2 regions of the Variovorax sp. PDC80 genome follow, and region 1 is predicted to be linked to the other one. Evidence: riboswitches for the same ligand, from Rfam matches in the RefSeq annotation. Region 1 holds a riboswitch; the other holds the start of a gene.
What was found. Region 1 has a riboswitch for cobalamin ahead of BM109_RS11240 (TonB-dependent receptor). Riboswitches for the same ligand answer to the same signal wherever they lie in the genome.
Positions count from the first base shown of each region.

Region 2: it holds a riboswitch for cobalamin, as region 1 does, so the genes downstream of both, BM109_RS33675 (TonB-dependent receptor) here and BM109_RS11240 (TonB-dependent receptor) in region 1, are expected to answer to the same signal.

Region 1 covers NZ_FOWG01000003.1:302,196-306,352, reverse strand. The annotation lists gene ybaL (cation:proton antiporter domain-containing protein) at 1-226, shown strand, start outside; gene BM109_RS11250 (hypothetical protein) at 238-642, opposite strand; gene BM109_RS11245 (hypothetical protein) at 897-1,193, shown strand; cobalamin riboswitch at 1,239-1,519, shown strand; gene BM109_RS11240 (TonB-dependent receptor) at 1,660-3,855, shown strand; gene BM109_RS11235 (PepSY domain-containing protein) at 3,857-4,157, shown strand, end outside.
Region 2 covers NZ_FOWG01000015.1:92,017-96,173, forward strand. The annotation lists gene BM109_RS33670 (ABC transporter substrate-binding protein) at 1-298, opposite strand, end outside; gene BM109_RS33675 (TonB-dependent receptor) at 301-2,385, opposite strand; cobalamin riboswitch at 2,570-2,828, opposite strand; gene BM109_RS33680 (ATP-binding protein) at 2,903-4,157, opposite strand, start outside.

The DNA of each region.
Region 1 (4,157 bases):
GATGATCGAGACCGCGCGCACCCTCAACCCCAGCATCGAGACCGTCATCCGCAGCCACAACGAAGCGGAAGCCGATCTGCTCACGCGCGAGGTCTCGGCTACCGTGTTCCTCGGCGAGCACGAGCTGGCCCAGGCGATGGCGCGCGACGTGGTGCGCCGCGCCGTGGCACCGCCCGCGCCCCATGGCGCGAACGGCGCGCCCACCGTGCCGGGCGCGCCGGCCTGAACGTGCGCTAGTTAGAGGTCCTCGATCACCAGCATGCGATAGCGCTGGGCGATCGAGTACGGCACCGTGCGCACCACCTCCATCATGCGTTCGGCATCGTCCTGTTCCTCGGTGCGCACCAGCAGTGCCGTGTGGCCTTCGCGCGCCAGCTTGGTGTAGGCGCGCACCGTCGCGCCCTCGGTGCCCGCGGAGGGCAGGGGGTTGTCCGCATCGGCCACCGTGGGCGTGATCTCGGCCAGCACCGTCCGGGGCGGCAGCAGGAAGATGTCGTCCGCGCTCACGCCCTGCTCGACGAGCTGGCGGCCGATGCGCTCGGCGTCCTCGGCGCTCGCGAACATCACCACCGAGTAACCGGTGGGATAGAACGCGCCGCCGATGGTCGCTCGCATCGAGGGATCCAGGGTGAATCGCTTCATGGGGCCTCCTGTCGTCTGGGCTTGCGGCGTGCCGCGGGTGTTTGATCCATGGGCAAAACTTAGGTCGCGCACCAACGCCCGCCTGTAGGAGAAGCCCGGAAGCTGGGAACGGTCGGGGCCACCGCCTGCCGCAGGAAGCACACAGGGTTTTCGCCGGCGGTGAACGTGATGAAGTGCCCGCGCGTTGTGACAGGGCGTGTCTACGATTCCGGCGCTGCGCCGCTTTCGCCAACGCCCACCTTCCAGAGCTTCGCGTGAACACCATCCCCGCCACCCTGTCGCCGTCGCCCCGCAACCTCGCGCTGACCGTCCACGAGCTGGAGCCCGGCGAGTTCTACTGGGTGCTGATGGAGGCGGTCGACGATGCCGCGGGCGAGGGCGTGGTGCATTCCTACCTGCCGCTCGAGGCGGCCATCGAGCCGCATTCCAGCTATTCCAATGCGCTGGTGGCCGGCGTCAGCGTGCTGCGCCGGCTGTTCGGCACCGAAGGCCCGGGCCGGCCGCAGGACACCCGCACGCCGGACGTTCCCGGCGGCACCCGCTCCCTATAATCCCCGCCGTTCGGTGCAGTCTTTCTTCTAAAAGCAAAGACCGCACCGGCACCACGGTTCGAAGGTGCCCCGCCAGCCATGCATGCCATGGCCACGGGGTTAAACGGGAAGCAGGTGCGACGCGTCGTCCGGACGCCTCCATTCCTGCGCTGCCCCCGCAACGGTCAGCGGATCTGGAAGTCCTCACGCCATGCCCCCAGGGCATCGGCAGCCACTGCGCCCCCAAGGCGTGGGAAGGCGAGGGCTTCCGCAACGGCGCTGCAGTTTCGACTGCGCGCCGCTGCGCTCCGCGAGCCCGGATACCGGCCTTCGTCACCGCCTCGGACGCTGCGGGAGTGCGTGTCCGGGCCGCCGGCCGGCGAAGCGCTTGCTTTTCCCGCCGCCGGTCCCGGCCATCGATCGACTTCCCGCCGCGTCCACGTTCGGTCAGAGAGCCTGCGGGGACGCGGGTCGGAGGAGAAGTCACATGGATCACGCATCGCCGTCGGGCGATCGCACGGGCGCGGCCGGCCGCCGCCCGCACCGCCACCGGGGTCGCCCCGCCGCCCGCCGCCTCGGCGGCATGTCCGCCGCCATCGGCCTGGCCTTCGGCGCCGGCAGCGGCTTCGCGCAACAGGCCGCCACTAGCCTGCCGCCGGTGCAGGTCGAGGCCGGCGCCCAGACCGCGCTGTCGCTCGCCGAGCCCACGCAGACCGGCAGCCGCCTCGGCCTCACGCCGCTCGAGACGCCCGCCAGCATCGAGGTGCTGACCGGCGAGGCCATCCGCGCGCGCGGCGATGTCTCCGTCATCGAGGCCGCCACCCGCGCCACGGGCATCACGGGTTCGCCCGCGCCGGGCAACGGCAGTACCTCGATGGCCGCGCGCGGCTTCTCGGGCCATGGCTCGGTGATGCAGCTGTTCGACGGCACGCGGCTGTTCGCGGGCGCGGGCACCGTCACCTTCCCGTTCGACACCTGGTCGGTCGACCGCATCGAGGTGCTGCGCGGCGCGGCCTCGGTCATGTACGGCGAAGGCGCGATCGGCGGCGCGATCAACGTGGTGCCCAAGAAGCCCACGCGCGGACCGATCCATAACGAGGCGCTGCTGAGCTACGGCTCCGACGCCACGCGCCAGGCCGCCTTCGGCAGCGGCGGCGCGATCAACGACAAGCTTTCGTACCGCTTCGACATCAGCCACCGCGCCACCAACGGCTTCATGGCGCGCGGCGAGGGCGAGAGCCTGGCCGTGGGTGGTGCGCTGCGGCTGGACGTCTCGCCCGAGCTGCAGTTCACCCTGTCGCACGACGAGGGCCGCCAGTCGCCGCAGCGCTACCAGGGCGTGCCGCTGATCGACGGGCGCCTGAACGACCAGACCCTGCGCCAGAACTACAACGTCGACGACGCCGAGCTCAAGTACGACGACAAGTGGACCCGCCTCGATGCGCTGTGGACGCCCAGCGATGCCGTCACCGTGCACAACCAGCTCTACCGGCTCGCGAGCCAGCGCCACTGGCGCAACAGCGAGACCTACACCTTCAATGCCGCCACGCGCCGCGTGACGCGCGGCGACTACCTCGAGATCGGCCACGACCAGGAGCAGGTCGGCAACCGCACCGACGCCACCTTCCGGCACGAACTGTTCGGCATGAAGAACCAGGTGCTGGTGGGCTTCGACGTGAACCGCATCGACTTCCTGAACTCGAGCGACTCGCCCTACGGCGGTCGCTCGGTGGTCGATCCCTTCGTCTTCCTGCCCGGCTACTACGCTTCGCCCGTGGCCTACACGCCGCGCTACAAGACCCGCACCCACACCCACGCCGTGTTCGCCGAGGACAAGCTGGCCTTCGACGAGCGCTGGTCGCTGGTCACCAGCCTGCGCTGGGACCATGCCAAGGTGGCGCGCACCGACCTGGCCAACGCGGCCAACAGCCTCACCAAGACCTTCGAGTACGCCACCGGCCGCATCGGCGCGGTGTATGCGCCCGATGCCTCGCAGTCTTTCTATGCGCAGCTGGCGCACGCGGCCGATCCGCTGACCTCGCTGATCAGCACCTCGACCACGCAGGCGCCGTTCGACCTCAGCACCGGCAACCAGGTCGAGGTCGGCTACAAGCGCCAGCTGGCCGACAACCGCGGCGCCTGGACCGTGGCCGCCTACCGCATCGAGAAGAAGAAGCTGTTGTCGCGCGACCAGAACAATCCCACCGTCTCGCAGCAGGTCGGCAAGCAGTCGTCCGAGGGCATCGAGGCCACGCTCGACCTCGCGCTGACCCCGACGCTGCGGCTCGAGGCCAATGCGGCCAGGCTGCGCGCGCGCTACGACGACTTCAACGAGGTCGTGAGCGGCCGGCTGGTCTCGCGCGCCGGCAACACGCCGTTCGGCGTGCCCGAGGAAGCGGCCAACGTGTTTCTGCACTGGCATTTCCTGCCGCAGTGGGAGGCCGAGTTCGGTGTGCGCTATGTCGGTTCGCGCCAGGTCGACGCGGCCAACTCGCGCAAGATCGGTTCCTACACCGTGGCTGACGCCTCGGTGAGCTGGCAGGCCAACAAGTCGCTCAAGCTCGCGCTGCGCGGCTACAACCTCGGCGACCGCCGCTATCCGCTGTCGTTCTCGAACAGCGGCAACCAGTGGCTGTTGGGCCGTCCGCGCTCCTTCGAGCTGTCGGCGCTGGTGAACTTCTGAGATGACGCACGCCGCGCGCCGCGCCCGCGCCGACCGCACTGCCTGGCAGCGCGCGTGGCCGCTCGTGCGCCACTGGCTCTACTGGACCCACCGCTGGCTCGGCATCGGCGGCTGCCTGCTGTTCGTCATGTGGTTCGTCTCGGGCGTGGTGATGATGTACGTGGGCTATCCCACGCTCACCGAGGCCGAGCGGCTCGCGGGCCTGCGCGCGCTCGATGTCGGCCAGGCCCGGGTCTCGCCCGTGGCCGCGCTCGAGGCCCTGCCCGAAGCAGCGCGCCAGCAGCCGCCGCGCCGCGTCGCGC
Region 2 (4,157 bases), on a different contig from region 1:
CCGCCTCGGCCGAGTAGCCGAGCGCGCCGCCGATGCTGGGCTTGGCGCGCGCGTCCTCGGGCCAGCGCACGCGCCCGCCGATGGCCACCACGCGGTCGGCCAGGCCCAGGGCCCAGGCCAGCTCGACGTTGCTCGGGAACACCACGACGATGCGCCGCGGTGCGCGCGGCACGACGACGCGCCGGCCCAGCGCATCGACGAGCTCGCGTGGGAAGCCGCCCGATGGCGCCTCCTCGGCGCCCGCGGGCAGAACGGCCGTCATGCACACCATGCCGAGGATCGCGTCGCGCCGGTTCACGCTCAGAAGGTGTAGCGCGCGCGGGCGAACACCGTCCTCGGTGCGCCGGCGTTGCCGGCTTCCTGCGCCGACAGGTCGTCGGCGATGTAGTACTTGTTCGTTAGGTTGTTCACCCCGGCCTGCAGTGTGAGCGAAGGATTGACGCGATAGGCCACGGCGACGTTGAGCAGCAGGTAGCCGGGCAGCTTCTGCGGATTGACCGCATTGTCGCGGAGGTAGCGGCTGCCCACGTAGCTCGCGGTGCCGGTCACGGCCCAGGCGCCGTGCGCATAGGTCAGGCCCGCGCCCGCGATGTTGTGGGCCGACATGCGCACGCGGTAGCCGCCGAAGTTGGTGCTGCGCGCGCCGCTGTCGGTGTAGGTCTGGAAGTCCTTGAGCCGCGCGTCCTGCCAGGTGTAGTGCAGGTAGCCGTTCCAGCGCGGCGAGAGCTGGAACTGCAACTGGGTTTCGATGCCCTTGGTGCGCGAGGTCGCGTTGCTGAAGACGAAGGAGTCGGGGCCGTTGCGGTAGGAGCGCTGGCCGTCGATCTTCTCGGCCTCGAACAGGCTGAGCTGGTAGCTCCAGCGGTCGTCCGCGGCGCGGCCCTTCAGGCCCACTTCCTTGCTGCGCGTGATCTCGGGCCGCAGGATGTCGGGCACCACCACGCCGCCGCGCGTGTTGAGCGCCACGGCCTGCGGCCGGAAGCCTTCGCTCCAGTTCGCGAACACGGCGTGCGAGGAGGTATCGCCCTGCAGGAACAGCCAGTCCACGCCGGCGCGCGGGCTGGTGTGGCTGCCTTCCTGCGCCGAGATCACCTGCGTGCCCGTGCGGCCGAGCGTCTGCTCGAAGCGGTCGTGGCGCACGCCCAGCGTGAAGCCGACCGGGCCGTACTCGAAGCGGTCCTGCAGGTAGACGCTGCGCACCTCCTGGTCGAAGCGCGAGGAGGTGATGCTGCCGCGCACGCCGCGCGGATCGTTGCGCACGTTGCTCACGGGGATGCCGTAGAACGGTCCGCGGTAGGTGGGCGCGTTGCTGAAGCTCGGCGAATCGAGGCCCTGCCAGCCGCGCTCGAGGTTGAAGCCGGCCTGGAACTCGTTGCTCCAGCCCTTGCCCGCCATCAGGTGCGTGGCCGCGAGCTCGTGGTAGACGCCGCGGTCGGCGGTGTAGCTCTCGGAGTAGCCCTTGCTCACGGCCGCGGGCGGCGGAACGATGGTGATGCCGCCCGCGAAGAAGCGGTTGTAGCGCGCGAAGCTGCTCAGGTGGTTGATCGACCAGCCGGCGCCGAGCTCGAAGCGGTTCTTCCACGAGAAGGACTGGTAGTCGCCCGTGACGTAGGAGTCGGGAATGCCGTAGTTGTCGCGCGACGTGATGCCGAAGATCGGCTTGCCGTTGACCAGCGGCACGATCGAGCCGCGGTCGCCGCGCACGCGCGTGTCGTAGAGCTGGAAGCCGGTGGTCCAGTTGCGCGTGACGGCGAAGTCGCCGCCGACCAGCAGGGCCGACTGCGCGCGGCCGGCATCGCGCTGGAAGCCGTTGTAGTCGCTGTTGGCCACGCCGATGTAGAGGTTGCCGCGCTCGAAGTCCCAGCGGTAGCGCAGGCTGCCGTCGAGGCGGCCGTAGCTGCCGATGGTGGCCGTGAGGCTGCCGCCCGCGCGCTCGGGCTTCATGAAGAACTGCGCCACGCCGCCGATCGCGTTCTTGCCGTAGAGCGCCGAGGCCGGGCCCTTGATGAACTCGAGCCGGTCGACCAGGTCGGGCGCGATCAGCGTGATGTCGGCATTGCCCTGCAGCAGGCGCAGCGGCACGCCGTCCATCAGCACCAGCACGTCCTGCGTGTCGCGCAGGCCGCGGGTCTCGAAGCGCGAGTAGTAGTTGCCCTGCGTGCCGTACTGCAGGCCCGGCACGCTGCGCAGCGTGTCCTCGAGCGTGACGGCGCCCACCGCGTCGAGCTGCGCGCGTTCGACCGAATAGGTGGCGAAGGGCAGCCGCAGCGTGTCGGCTTCCTGGCGCGTGGCGGTGGAGATGGTCTTGCGGTCGCTGACGGTGGTGGGCGGCAGCGAACCGGCGCCCTCGGCGTCCTGCGCCGAAGCGACCGAGGCGAGCAGCATGACGCCGGATCCGATGAGGGCTTGGTGGGGTCTGACGCGACCGCGCCTGGAGATGTTGCGCACGTGGGCTTCCTTCGGGCCCGCGCTCCCGCGGGCCATGAGAACAAACCGGGCGCCGATGGATGCTGCAAGCGACCGGGTCCGCGCCCACGCGTGACCGGCCCGGCTTGCCTGCACTCCCGCAGCGACCGAACGAGGCGAAGGCCGGTATCCGGGCTTGCGGAGCGCAGCGAGGCATCGAGCGATGCTTCGCTGCCGCGATCCTCGCCTTCCCATGCCGAGGCACAGTGGCCGCCGGTGCCCGCGAAGGCATCGACTGTGAGGACCGCGAATCCGCCGACCGTTGCGGGGGCAGCGCAGGAATGGGGCCCTGTGGGGCTCGTCACCTGCTTCCCGTTTAACGCCGGTCGAGGGACCGGCGCACCTTCGCGCACGCCGGCTTGGGTGATGCTTTCGTTTGCATCGGCCGGCGGGGCGGATTATAGGAGCGGGTCTTGCGCCGCCTGGCGCGAAAAGCTCAGGGCGTGGGCGTGTGTGGCAGCCGCACCGTGAACACCACGTAGCCGTCGTCGTGCGCATAGCCGATGCTGCCGCGGTGCGAGCGCACGATGGCCTGCGCGATGTGCAGCCCCAGGCCCAGTCCGCCCTTGTTGCGCTCGTTGGGCACGCTGCGCTGCTTGAAGGCGCTGAACAGGTCGGGCACCAGCGCGGCATCGATCGGCGGCGCGCGGTTGGCCACGCTGAACACCACGTGCGCGTCGACCTGCTCGAGCCGGACGCGCACCGCCTCGCCGGGCAGGCCGTGGTGGCGCGCATTGCTCACGAGGTTGCCGATCAACTGCGCCATGCGGTCGGGGTCGGCCAGCACGGGCAGCGTCTTGGGCGCCTCCAGTTCGAGCTGCGAACCGGGGTAGGCGGTGCGCGACTCGTCGACCGCGTCTTCCAGCAGCCGCGCCAGGTCGATCTGCGCCGGCACCATCTGCAGGCCCATGCCGCTTTGCAGGCGCGAGGCATCGAGCACCTGGCCGATCAGCCGCGCCATGCGGCTGCTCGAGGTCTGGATGCGCTGGCCCAGCCGCGCGCCGGCGTTGCTGCCGTCGGGCAGGCTGCGTTCGAGCAGCTTGGCCGCCATCGTGATCGACTGCAGCGGGTCGCGCAGGTCGTGGCCGAGCACGGCCAGCAGCTCGGTGCGGGCCTTGTAGGTGTCGGCCAACCGCGCCGCGCTGGCGCGGATCAGCTCGTCGCGCAGCTGGCGCGCGAAGTCGAGGTCGTTGGCGCCCCAGGGCACGCTGGTGTCGCGCACCGTCTGCTTCCAGACGTCGAAGGAGCCGCGCGGCGTGAGCCGCGGCCCGAGCGGGCCGCTCACGTAATGCTTCTCGGGCTTGCCGCCCCAGCTGATGGTCTCGATCTGTTCCTTGCGCGCGAGCACCAGCCAGCCGTTGTCGATCGCATCGAAGCGCAGCGCGAGAAAGCCGCACCACACGCCGCCCAGCGAACGCAGGTTCTCGGGCAGTTGCTCGCGCTCGTGCAGCGCCACGATCTCGTCGCCGTTCTTCGACGCGGTGAGCCACTGCATCAGCGCCGCCGCGGCCTCGCGCGGCATGTCGCCTTCCACGTGCAGCCGCGACTGCTCGGCGATGACCGCCGCCTGCGCGTCGAAGGCATCGGCCAGCGGACGCGCCAGGCCGATCAGCGCGCTGAAGGTGTCCTCGGCATGCAGCACGGCCTCGATCAGCGAGCCGCGCAGCTGCGCCGCGCTCGAGGCCCGGCCC